DNA from 3 places in the Azonexus hydrophilus genome. Region 3 is predicted to be linked to each of the others. Evidence: predicted binding sites of a transcription regulator. Region 3 holds the regulator's gene; each other region holds the start of a gene.
The links. The regulator FNR, encoded in region 3, switches genes on or off when oxygen is low (the NO sensors DNR and NnrR bind a similar motif). The targets are predictions, from matches to a motif close to TTGANCTAGNTCAA.
Positions count from the first base shown of each region.

Region 1: a site for FNR is predicted at 2,429-2,442, ahead of AADV58_RS08690 (DUF2249 domain-containing protein). Genes of this name have one in related genera too.
Region 2: a site for FNR is predicted at 2,181-2,194, ahead of ubiU (ubiquinone anaerobic biosynthesis protein UbiU). Genes of this name have one in related genera too.

Region 1 is NZ_CP151406.1:1,809,458-1,813,650, reverse strand. It holds gene thrC (threonine synthase) at 1-924, opposite strand, end outside; gene AADV58_RS08695 (hypothetical protein) at 958-2,082, opposite strand; gene AADV58_RS08690 (DUF2249 domain-containing protein) at 2,084-2,356, opposite strand; gene AADV58_RS08685 (homoserine dehydrogenase) at 2,497-3,807, opposite strand; gene AADV58_RS08680 (pyridoxal phosphate-dependent aminotransferase) at 3,811-4,193, opposite strand, start outside.
Region 2 is NZ_CP151406.1:209,255-213,447, forward strand. It holds gene rodA (rod shape-determining protein RodA) at 1-297, shown strand, start outside; gene AADV58_RS00980 (septal ring lytic transglycosylase RlpA family protein) at 294-1,217, shown strand; gene AADV58_RS00985 (response regulator) at 1,223-2,125, opposite strand; gene ubiU (ubiquinone anaerobic biosynthesis protein UbiU) at 2,251-3,258, shown strand; gene AADV58_RS00995 (U32 family peptidase) at 3,261-4,163, shown strand; gene ubiT (ubiquinone anaerobic biosynthesis accessory factor UbiT) at 4,160-4,193, shown strand, end outside.
Region 3 is NZ_CP151406.1:2,816,344-2,820,536, reverse strand. It holds gene AADV58_RS13575 (LysR family transcriptional regulator) at 1-536, shown strand, start outside; gene AADV58_RS13570 (PQQ-dependent sugar dehydrogenase) at 550-1,680, shown strand; gene fnr (fumarate/nitrate reduction transcriptional regulator Fnr) at 1,684-2,427, opposite strand; gene hemN (oxygen-independent coproporphyrinogen III oxidase) at 2,513-3,916, shown strand; gene AADV58_RS13555 (sulfite exporter TauE/SafE family protein) at 3,979-4,193, shown strand, end outside.

The DNA.
Region 1 (4,193 bases), 1.0 Mb from region 3:
GGTCCGCGGGCGGTAGATGCCGGTACGGAAGAACTCGTCGAGCACATCGTTTTCGTTGGTCGCCAGCACCAGTTGCTTGATCGGCAAGCCCATCATGCGGGCGATGTGACCGGCGCAGATGTTGCCGAAGTTGCCCGACGGCACGCAGAACGAGACCTGCTCATCGTTCGTTTGGGTCGCCAGGAAATAGCCCTGGAAGTAATAGACGATCTGCGCCGCGACACGTGCCCAGTTGATCGAATTGACGGCGCCGATCTTGTACTGCTTCTTGAACGCTGCGTCGTTGGAAACCGCCTTGACGATGTCCTGGGCATCATCGAACATGCCGCGCACGGCGATGTTGAAGATGTTGGCATCGGTCAGCGAGTACATCTGGGCGCGCTGAAAGGCGCTCATCTTGCCGTCCGGCGACAGCATGAAAACCTTGACGTTGTGCTTGCCGCGCATCGCGTATTCGGCGGCCGAACCGGTGTCGCCGGAAGTGGCGCCAAGGATGTTGATCGACTCGCCGCGCTTGTCCAGTACATACTCGAACAGATTGCCGAGCAACTGCATCGCCATGTCCTTGAAGGCCAGCGTCGGACCGTTCGACAGCTCCTGCGTGTATAGCCCATCATCCAGCTTGGTCAGCGGGGTGATCTGGCTGGCGTTGCCACCGTTACGGGTGAAGCGATAGACATCAGCGGTATAGGTTTTGGCGACGATGGCCTTGAGGTCGTCGGCCGGAATGTCGGTGATGAACTTGGACAGGATTTCGTACGCCAGATCGGCGTAGGAAAGCTGGCGCCAGGCATCGAGGTCGGCACGGCTGACTTGCGGGTAGGATTCCGGCAGATACAGGCCACCGTCCGGCGCCAGACCGCCGAGAAGGATATCGCAGAAGGCCTGAGGGGCGGACTGCCCGCGAGTCGAGATGTAGCGCATGGTGAAACCCTGGAAAGCGGAAAAACGATGATTTTAACGCGTCGACTGCCGGATTCGCACGGTCTGCAGCACGGAAACAATAAACAGCAGCAAGCCGAGCATGGCCAAGATCATGCCGGGCAATACAAAACCGCCCAGAAACGCAGCACCAGCCAGCAGGAAAAAGCCTGCCCGCAGCGCCCCACGGGCGACCAGGCGGCTGCGCATCGCGTCGCGCTCCGGGGATTGCCGCCCCGGCCAGCGCCACACCGGCAGCAACTGGCTCAAGGCACCGGTCACCAGCGGCAGCAGGAACGCTGCCACCCAGGCCCACAGCCCGGGCATGGCCGGCATCGCCCCGCCGCCATGCAACACACCGGCGAGCAAACCCAACATCCAGCCGAGCACGGCGGCAATGAGCGATACCGCCGCACCATCGCCAGGAAGTCGCGGCCATCCGAAGCATTGCAACCAGCGCACCAGCAGCAGGCCGGCCAAGACCAGCAGCACCGACGCCCCGACGGCCGCCAGCGACCAATGAACGGCAATGCCCAGAACCAGCGTCAGCACGGCCAGCAGCATGGGCCATAGGTAACGCTGCAGCCATTGTGCTGCCCCCGGGTCACCTCGGCCAAGCACGGTCGGCAGAAGAACCGGCAGCGTACCGAATGCGGCCAGGCCGACCAGGCCCAGCGTATTCAGGTGCAGATGCAGCAGGCGCCAGATTTGCCAATGCGCCGGCCACAGCGCCATCGCGAGGATGGCCACTAGCGCCAGCATCAGTACAGCAAGTGCTGCCGCATACCATCGCCAGCCCGGATGCGGCCGCCCCAACGCGGCACGTGCCCGACGCACGATCCAGTAGAGCAAGCCGCCGGCCAGTGCCAGATCGATGGCGGCTGCCAGTTGCAGCAGCTCGTAGGGGAATATGCCCTGCAATGCAAGCACCAGCAGGACCCCAGCCAACTGGGCAAACACCGGCAAACACCGGATGATTGCCGGCGCATCGCCGGTTCGCGTGAGCACGGGCACGAAGTGCGTCATTGCCGCAAAAATCAGCGGCACGATGCCGACGGCAAACACCAGATGCGCCACCGCTGCCGGCGTGCCGACCCCGACCGCCGCCAGCGAAGCGGCTGTGAGCACGGCCAGTAGCGTCAGGGCAGCGGTTATCAGCAAATCAGCCGCCGATCACCTTGAAGTCGATGACGATGGCGCCCGGTTCGCGCTGCACGTACTCGATCGACACCTGGTTACCATAGCGCTGCTGCATCTGGGCAAGCAGCGGCAAGGGGTCGTGGTCGTTGCAGAAACGCATGGTTTCGCCCGGCATCAGCGACTCGAGCGCGCCGAAGATGGCGGCATGACGAAAACGCTTGGCAACACCACGGGCGTCGAAGGGATAAAGCGCCTCGGCGGTGGGACGGTCGCAGGCATGGATGGCGTGAGTCATGGGGATTTCCTTGTAAGAAGCTGCCGCAAGCAGCAAGAGCCCTGATTCTGCCGACCCCGGCCGGTCGTTTCCTTGATCTGCATCGCCCTGAACGACAAAGGGGGCCGCAGCCCCCTTTCTCCATGCACAGACCGGCAGATTTACTGCAGTTCTTCCAGACGGATACGCTTGACCTGGCCCTTGACCGCAGCCAGTCCCTCGACCTTGGCGATCGCGGCGAGTGCGGCGCTTTCGCTGCAGACGTGGGTGAGGATGATGATGTCGGTCTCACCCTCGCCCTCTTCCGGCTCGCGCTGCAGCATGGCGTCAATCGAGATGCCCTGGTCGGCGAGGATGCGGGTGACGTCGGCGAGCACACCAGCCTTGTCCTCGACGCGCAGGCGCAGGTAGTTGCCGGTCTCGATCTCGCTCATCGGCAGGATCGGCAGATTGGACATCGCGTTGGGCTGGAAGGCCAGGTGCGGCACGCGGTGTTCCGGGTCGGCGGTGGCCAGACGGGTGACGTCGACCAGGTCGGCGATCACTGCCGAGGCGGTCGGCTCGGCGCCGGCGCCCTTGCCGTAGTAGAGCGTGGTGCCGACGGCGTCGCCCTTGACGACGACAGCGTTCATCGCGCCCTCGACGTTGGCGATCAGGCGCTTGGCCGGGATCAGCGTCGGATGCACGCGCAACTCGACACCATTTTCACGGCGCTTGGCGATGCCGAGCAGCTTGATGCGGTAGCCGAGCTGTTCGGCGTACTTGATGTCGGAGGCTTCGAGCTTGGTGATGCCTTCGACGTAAGCCTTGTCGAACTGGACCGGGATGCCGTAGGCGATCGAGGCGATCAGCGTCGCCTTGTGGGCGGCGTCGACACCTTCGATATCGAAGGTCGGATCGGCCTCGGCATAACCCAGGCGCTGCGCCTCGGCGAGCACGTCGGCAAAGGGCAGGCCCTTGTCGCGCATCTCGGAGAGGATGAAGTTGGTGGTACCGTTGATGATGCCGGCCGCCCATTCGATGCGGTTGGCGGTCAGGCCTTCGCGCAGCGCCTTGATGATCGGGATGCCGCCGGCGACGGCCGCTTCGAAGGCGACCATGACGCCTTTCTGCTGGGCGGCGGTGAAGATCTCGGTGCCATGCACGGCGAGCAGCGCCTTGTTGGCGGTAACGACGTGCTTGCCGTTGGCGATCGCCTGCATCACCAGATCCTTGGCGACACCGTAGCCGCCGATCAGTTCGACGATGATGTCGATTTCCGGGTCATTGACCAGGGCAAAGGCGTCGGCCGTGACGCGGGCGCTGCCGCCGGTGATCTGCTGGGCGAGTTCCACATTCCTGTCGGCCACGGCGGTAATGCAAATCGGGCGGCCGGCGCGGCGGGTAATTTCTTCCGCGTTACGGTTGAGAACGGTCCAGGTGCCACCGCCGACGGTGCCGATGCCGATTAGGCCTACATTGATGGGTTTCATAGCTCAGTCTTTGTTGATGAGATGGTTGGTGTTGTGACGTTTGCGATAGTTTTCGAGGAAGCGGGCAACGCGGCCGACGGCCTCGCGCAGATCGTCCTCGTGCGGCAGGAAGACCAGCCGGAAGTGGTCGGGCTGCGGCCAGTTGAAGCCGGTCCCCTGGACCAGCAGGACCTTTTCTTCCTGCAGCAGTTCGGCGATGAATTGCTGGTCGTTCTTGATCGGATAGATCTTGGGATCAAGCCTGGGGAACATGTACAGCGCCGCCTTGGGCTTGACGCAGGAGACACCGGGAATCGCGGTGATCAGTTCGTGTGCGAGATCGCGCTGGCGACGCAGGCGACCGCCGTCGCGCACCAGATCGTCGATGCTCTGATAACCGCCCAGTG
Region 2 (4,193 bases), 820 kb from region 3:
GAATGGGGCCTGCTCGGCAACGGTATCCTGCTGATCCTGTTCACGCTGCTGATCGGCCGCGGGCTGATGATCGCCGCCGCTGCGCCGACCATGTTCTCGCGCCTGCTGGCTGCGGCCCTGACCCTGGTCTTCTTCATCTACGCCTTCGTCAACATGGGCATGGTCTCGGGTATCCTGCCGGTGGTCGGCGTCCCGCTGCCCTTCATCAGCTACGGCGGCACCGCGCTGCTGACCCTGATGCTCGGCGTCGGCATCCTGATGAGCATCCATACCCACCGCATGCTGGTAAAGAAATGACCGCTTCCCTTCGCCTGCTGGCCCCCCTGACTTTCACCCTATTGCTCGCCGCCTGCGGCAGTCAGCCGGAGCGGCCGGCCAGCAGCGCGCCGGCGACCCCGAGCGCTGGTACCAGCCGCCCGGCACCCCCGCCGCCGGTTGCCACCCCGCGCGGCGGCGGTTATTACAAGGATGACGGCCCGGCCAGCGAGATTCCGGACAACCTGGACCAGATCCCCGACGCGGTACCGCGCTGGGAGCCGCTGCACCGGCCGGCACTGCGGCCGTACGAAGTATTCGGCAAACGCTACGAGCCAAACACCTCGGTCCGCCCGTACAAGGCCCGTGGCCTGGCCAGCTGGTACGGCAAGAAATTCCACGGTCAGAAAACCTCGATCGGCGAACCCTACGACATGTTCGCCATGACCGCCGCTCACCCGACGCTGGCCCTGCCGTCGTATGCCCGCGTCACCAATCTGCAGAACGGGCGCTCGGTCGTCGTTCGCGTCATCGATCGCGGCCCCTTCCACGCCGGACGCATCATCGACCTCTCCTATACCGCCGCGCACAAACTGGACATCATCCGCAACGGCAGCGCCCAGGTCGAAGTCGAGGCCATCGTCCCGACCGGCAGCAGCACCAGCTACGCCCAGGTGGCACCGCCGCCGCAGCCGGCAGTCAGCCCGCCGGTAGTGGAAAACGCTCTGCCGGCAGGGGTTTACCTGCAGCTCGGCGCCTTCGCCAATGCCGACAACGCCGACAACCTGAAGCGCCATCTGGTCGGCGAACTCGACTGGGTCAGGGAAGAAATGCACATCGTCCGGGCCAACGGCCTGCACCGTCTGCAGCTCGGCCCCTATGCCTCACGCCCGGCAGCCGAAAATATCGCCGAACGCATCCGCAGCGCACTCGGCTACAAGCCAACCATCGTCCTGCGCTAAGAACCTCAGGGACGTGGTGACAGAATGACGCGGGCGGTCACGATGTTGCCGCGGCCTTCGTATTCAAGACTGGAAAAACTGGTCAGCCGCGCCATCGCGATACCGCGCCCGTTGGGATCAAAAGCCCGCTCGGGGTCGAAATCGAGGAATTTCTGCCAGTCGAAGCCCTCACCTTCATCGGTGATGCGGAAACTGATCGCCTCGGTACTGCATGTCACCTGGATCGTCGCCCGCCGACCACTGAACGGTGCAATGTTGAGCCGGCGGCGGATTTCTGCCTCCCAGTCGCCATCCCACTTGAGCAGCGATTTTTCACGATAGGTGATACCCAGGTTACCGTGCTCGACGGCGTTGAGCATCAGGTCCGACAGGCCCGGCGCGACGCGGTCCGGATCCGGGCACAGGGCGGCCAGGACCGGCACCAGACAGGAGACTTCCTCCAGCGTGGCAAAACCGTACTCGGCGCCGACCAGCAGCTTCTGCGCTTCCTCGAGGCGGGCCGCCCGGGTGCGCAACGAAGCCCGGGCCCGCCGGTCGTCAAGGGCAGCACGGACAATCGAAATCAGCGCTTCCGGTGCATACGGCTTGGTCAGGTAGTAGTAAGCCCCGGCCTCCAGCCCCTCGCGCACCTGCTCCGGTGCCGAGGCGGCCGTCTGCATGATCACCGGCACGTCTTCGAAACGGTGGTCGGCCTTGATCCGGCGCAACAGTTCGATACCGTCCATGCCGGGCATCATCCGGTCGAGCACGACCAGCGAGAAATCGCTGCCCGGCTCGGCCAGTCGCTGCCAGGCCTGCAGCGGATCGCTGAACAACTCTAGAGCCAGCTTTTCCTGCTCGAGAAAATCCTCGATCAGCATCAGGTTGATGGCTTCGTCGTCGACAACGAGAACGTGATTCTGGGACATGGATGCTGAATGCCGATGCAGGAATGTTGCCGGAATCCTAGCACGAGCCAGGGCTTTGATGAGGATCAATGGCTGGCCCGGCGCACTGGCTATACTTTCCCCCTTCTCCGGAATGAATGTTTCTCATGCCCACCTTGCCCGATCTCGTTTGCCCCGCTGGTAGCCTGCCGGCGCTCAAGGCAGCCGTGGATAATGGCGCCGACGCCGTCTATCTCGGATTCAAGAACGATACCAATGCGCGTAATTTCGCCGGTCTGAACTTCGACCAGAAAGGCATGAGCGACGGTATCCGCTACGCCCACGGCAAAGGCCGCGAAATCCTGCTGGCGATCAACACCTTCCCGCAGGCCGGGCGTACCGCCGACTGGCACAAGGCGGTCGATGCCGCCGTCGACCTCGGCGTCGATGCGATCATCCTGGCCGACGTCGGCCTGCTCGATTACGCCACCCGCCGTCATCCGCAACAACGGCTGCACCTGTCGGTCCAAGGGTCGGCGACCAGCTACGAGGCGATCAATTTCTGCCAGCGCGAATTCAACATCCGGCGCGCCGTCCTGCCGCGCGTGCTGACGCTGGCCCAGGTCGAGCATGTGATCCGGAATACCTCGGTGGAAATCGAAGTCTTCGGTTTCGGTAGCCTGTGCGTGATGAACGAGGGTCGCTGCTGGCTGTCGTCGTACGCCTGCGGCGAGTCGCCGAATACCGTCGGCGCCTGCTCGCCGGCCAAGTACGTCAAGTGGGACAAGCAGCCCGGCGCCATGGAAACCCGGCTCAACGGCATCCTCATCGACCGCTTCGGCGACGACGAACCGGCCGGCTACCCGACGCTGTGCAAGGGCCGCTTCGACGTGCAGGGCGAAACCTATTACGCGCTTGAGGAACCGACCAGCCTCAACGTCCTGTCCATCCTGCCCGATATCCTCAAGATCGGCGTGCGCGCGATCAAGGTCGAAGGCCGGCAGCGCAGCCCGACCTACGTCACCCAGGTGACCCGAACCCTGCGCGCCGCACTCGATGCGCTGCGCGAAGGCGACGCGCGCTACCACGTCAAGCCGGCCTGGCAAAGCGAACTGGCCAAGGTTTCCGAAGGCAGCCAGGCGACGCTCGGCGCCTACAACCGGCCGTGGAGATAAGCATGAAACTGTCGCTCGGCCCCCTGCTCTACTTCTGGCCCAAGGCCGAAGTCATGGCCTTTTACGCGGAAATGGCCCAAAACCCGGCCCTCGACGTCATCCATGTCGGTGAAGTGGTCTGTTCCCGGCGCCAGCAGTTGCGCACCAGCGACTGGATCGGCCTGGCCCGCGACCTGACCGACGCCGGCAAGGAAGTCATCGTTTCGGCGCAGGCCCTGCTCGAATCGGAGAGTGACCTGAAGGCCCTCCGCCGCCTGGTCGACGACGCAGGCTGCAAGGTCGAAGCCAACGACCTCGGCGCGGTCAATCTGGTTTGTGGCAAACCCTTTGTCGCCGGGCCGCACCTGAACATCTACAACGAGGAAACGCTGGCCACCTTCGCCCGCTACGGCATGTGCCGCTGGGTACCGCCGCTGGAAGCCTCGCGCCAGATGATCGAGCACCTGCATCGTTACCGGCCGGCCGGCGTCGAGACTGAGGTCTTCGCCTTCGGCAAACTGCCGCTGGCCTTTTCGGCACGCTGCTTCACCGCCCGTCATTACGACCTGAACAAGGACGATTGCCAGTTCAAGTGCCTCGACCATGAGGAAGGACTGACCCTGCGCACTCGCGAAGGCCAGGAATTCCTGACCATCAACGGGATCCAGACGATGTCGGCGCAGACCTACAGCCTGCTCGGCGACATGCCGGCGCTGCGCGAGATCGGCATCGACATTATCCGCCTCAGCCCACAGAAGAAGCACATGGCCGAAATCATCGCTGCCTTTGCCGCCGCCGGAAGCGGACAAGTCACCGCGCCCGACACCTCGACCTGGAGCGAAAGCGGCCTGGTCAACGGCTACTGGCACGGCGACGCCGGTATTGCGGTACATTCCGCCAACGAACTTCCCGGAGTCACCGCATGAGCCCGAACTTCGTCATTCCCCGTTTCCGCC
Region 3 (4,193 bases):
TGGTCGACGAAGGCTACGACCTGGCCTTGCGTATCGCCCCGGAGCCCGGCGGCAACCTGGTCGCCCGGCGCCTGGCGCCGATCCGGCGGAAGATCTGCGCCAGCCCGGCCTATCTGTCGCGCTGGGGCGTACCGCAGCTGCCTGCCGATCTGGCCCGGCACAACTGTCTCGACTACACCTATCTGACGACGCAGGGTTTCTGGCACCTGCAGGGGCCGGACGGCGACATTTCGGTGCCGGTGTCAGGTTCGCTGCGCATCAACGACGACGAGGCGCTGTCGCAGGCCGTCCTCGGCGGTCTCGGCCTGGCGCTGTTGCCGACCTTCATCATCGGCAGCGAACTGCAGGCCGGAAGGCTGGTCGAAGTGTTGCCGGGCTATGTGCCAATCGAGCGCTTCATCTACGCCGTGCATCTGCCGAATCGCCATCTGCCGCTGAAGGTGCGCGCCTTCATCGATTTCCTGCAGCAGCGCTTCGGCGAACAGCCTTACTGGGATCAGCCCGGCGAACGCCTGTGGCTGGGCCTGAGTCGATAACGAGGAAATGCCGATGAAACGTCTGTTGATGGTTGCCGGTCTGGTGGCTTGTCTGGGATTGCCGGCGCAGGCCGAGGTGCTGCGCAGCGAACGCGAGGATTTCCGGGTGCGCGTGCTCAGCGAGGGGCTGGTGCATCCTTGGGCGCTGGCTTTTTTGCCCGACGGTCGCATGCTGGTCAGCGAGCGGCCGGGGCGCCTGCGCTTGCTGGCGGCCGACGGTCGACTCGATCCGCGCCCGGTGGCGGGCGTGCCGGCGGTTGCAGCGAGCGGACAGGGCGGTTTGCTCGACGTCGTGCTGCATCCGGACTTTGCCGCCAACGGCTGGATCTACCTGAGCTACGCCGCGGCCGGCGAGGGCGGGGTCGGTACCGAGGTGGTGCGCGGACGCTGGGTGTCCGATGCCGCCGGTCACCGGCTGGAAGACCTGCGGGTGATCTACCGGCAAAGGCCGAAATCGTCCGGTGGGCAGCATTTCGGCTCGCGCCTGGTGTTCGACCGGGACGGCTTCCTGCACATCAGCCAGCGCGATCGCGGCACGATGGCGCGGGCGCAGCAGCTCGACGATCTGGCCGGCAAGCAGGTCCGGCTGCACGACGATGGTCGGGTGCCGGCGGACAATCCCTGGCGGGGAGTGGCCGGTGCGCATCCGGAAATTTTCAGCGTCGGCCATCGCAACATCCAGGGGGCGGCGCTGCACCCGGTCAGCGGCGCTTTGTGGACCCATGAGCACGGCCCCCAGGGTGGCGACGAGATCAATATCGTGCGCAAAGGACGCAACTACGGCTGGCCGGTGATCACCTACGGGGTGAATTACGTGATCGGCACGAAAATCGGCGTCGGCACGCATCGCGAGGGGCTGGAGCAACCCCTGTACCAATGGACGCCGTCGATTGCCCCGTCGGGCATGGCCTTCTATGTCGGCGAGCGTTTTCCTGCGTGGCGCGGCAACCTGTTCGTCGGCGCGCTGAAATACCAGATGCTGGTCCGCCTGGAACTCGACGGCGAGCGGGTGGTGCATGAGGAGCGCCTGCTGAGCGGGCGCGAAGGCCGGATTCGCGATGTCCGTCAGGGGCCGGACGGGCTGATCTATCTGCTCACCGACGCGCCCGACGGCAAGCTGCTGCGTCTTGAACCGACGCGCTGAAACTCAGGCGCGGTGGTTCATCAGGGCCTTGAGACCGTTCACGTTGAGGATGCGGATGTGCTTCTGCTGCACCGCGATGTAGCCTTCTTCCTGGAACTTCGAGAAGGCGCGCGACACGGTTTCCAGCTTGAGGCCGAGGTAGCTGCCGATTTCCTCGCGCGTCATGCGCAGGTAGAACTCGGCGTGCGAGAAGCCACGGGCGGTGAACCGTTGTGACAGGTTGAGCAGGAAGGCGGCCAGGCGCTCTTCGGCGCGCATCGTGCCGAGCAGCATCATCACGCCGTGATCGCGGACGATCTCGCGGCTCATCACCTTGTGGAAGTGGTGCTGCAGGTTGTGGATCTCGCGCGACAGGCTTTCCAGCCGGTTGAACGGGATCGCGCAGATCTCGCTGTCCTCGAGGGCGATGGCGTTGCAGGTATGGTGTTCGGTGCTGATGCCGTCGAGGCCGAGCAGTTCGCCGGCCATCTGGAAGCCGGTCACCTGGTCGCGGCCGTCTTCGAGCAGCACGTCGGTCTTGAAGAAGCCGCTGCGGATCGCGTAGATCGAGTCGAAAGCCTCGCCGGCACGGTACAGGTGATCGCCGCGTTTGATCCGGCGCCGGGTCGAAATGAGGTCGTCGAGACGCTCGAGTTCCTCAAGGCTGAGACCGAAGGGTAGACACAGTTCGCGCAGGTTGCAGTTGGAGCAGGCCGTCTTGATGACGGTCAGCGTAATTTCCTGATTCAACGGGATTGTGCTGGGCATTGGCAACCTGCGTTGGCTTGATCCATGTCAACCGGAACTGCGATCCATCCCCACATAATCAAGCCTAAACTTGGCGCTATGTTAAATGAATTTCGCAACTGAAAACCTCGTCTTCGATCCACAGATCATTCGCCGTTATGACGTAAACGGCCCGCGTTATACGTCGTATCCCACCGCAGACCGCTTTGTCGAAGCATTCGACTCGGAGGCTGCAGCGCTCTGGCTCGGCAAGCGCAACATCGGCGGTATCAGCCGGCCGCTGTCATTATACTTCCACATCCCCTTCTGCAACACCATCTGTTATTACTGTGCCTGTAACAAGATCATCACCAAGGATCATGGGCGCAGTGCCAAGTACCTGAAGTACCTGGGTAAGGAACTGGCCCTGCAGAGCGCTTCGCTCGAAGGCCGCGACGGTGAGCACGAGGTCATCCAGCTGCATTGGGGCGGCGGTACGCCGACCTTCCTGTCGCACGACGAGATGCGCCAGCTGATGGCAGAGACGCGAAAGCACTTCAAGTTGCTCGATGGCGGTGAGTACTCGATCGAAGTCGATCCGCGCAAGGTCGATGCGGCCACCGTGGCCCTGCTCGGCGAACTCGGTTTCAACCGGATGAGCGTCGGCGTCCAGGATTTCGACGAGAAGGTCCAGGTTGCCATCAATCGCGTGCAGAGCGAAGAGGAAACCTTCAACGTGATCAAGGCGGCACGCGCCAGCGGCTTCAAGTCGGTGTCGGTCGACCTGATCTACGGCCTGCCGCACCAGAGCGTGATGGGCTTCAACCGGACCCTGGAGCGGGTGCTGGCGATGGACCCGGATCGTCTGTCGATCTACAACTACGCGCACCTGCCGGGCCTGTTCAAGCCGCAGCGGCGGATTGCCGACGCCGACCTGCCGACGCCGGATGCGCGCCTGCAGATCCTGGCGCTGGCGATCAAGAAACTGACCGACGCCGGTTATGTGTTCATCGGCATGGACCATTTCGCCAAGCCCGACGACGAGCTCGCCGTGGCCCAGCGTCAGGGACGCCTGCATCGCAATTTCCAGGGCTACTCGACCTATGCCGACTGCGACATGCTGTCCTTCGGCATCTCGTCGATCAGCAAGGTCGGGCCGACCTACTACCAGAACGTCAAGACCCTGGACGAATACTACGATCGGCTCGATGCGCCGATGTTGCCGGTGATTCGCGGTATCGAGCTGACCGCCGACGACATCCTGCGCCGTTCCATCATCCAGGCGCTGATGTGTCATTTCGAACTGTCGATCGAGAGCATCGAGAGCGCGCACCTGATCGATTTCCACAAGTATTTCGCTGCCGAGATCGAGGATTTGCGCGAACTGGAGCGCGGTGGCCTGCTCAAGATCGAGCGCGAATGGATTACCGTGCTGCCGCCGGGACGCATGCTGGTGCGCGTCATCGCCATGGCCTTCGACCGTTACCTGCGCGCCGACCGGCAGCGGACGCGTTACTCGAAAGTGATCTGACGGTGCCGGCGGAGGGGTGGGCGGGTTAAACTTCCCGCCTGTTTCCTGTCCAGCCCTGTTTCATGCCCGATACCGGTTTTCTTGCCCTGTTTCTCGTCGGCCTGCTCGGCGGTGCACATTGCGTCGGCATGTGCGGCGGTATCGTCGGCGCCCTGGCCATGGGCGGCGCGTCGCGCTGGTCGATGCACCTGGCCTACAACGGTGGTCGCATCCTTTCCTACGCCGCCGCCGGCGCCCTCGCCGGTGCCCTCGGTGCGGCCAGCCTGGGGCTGGAAGG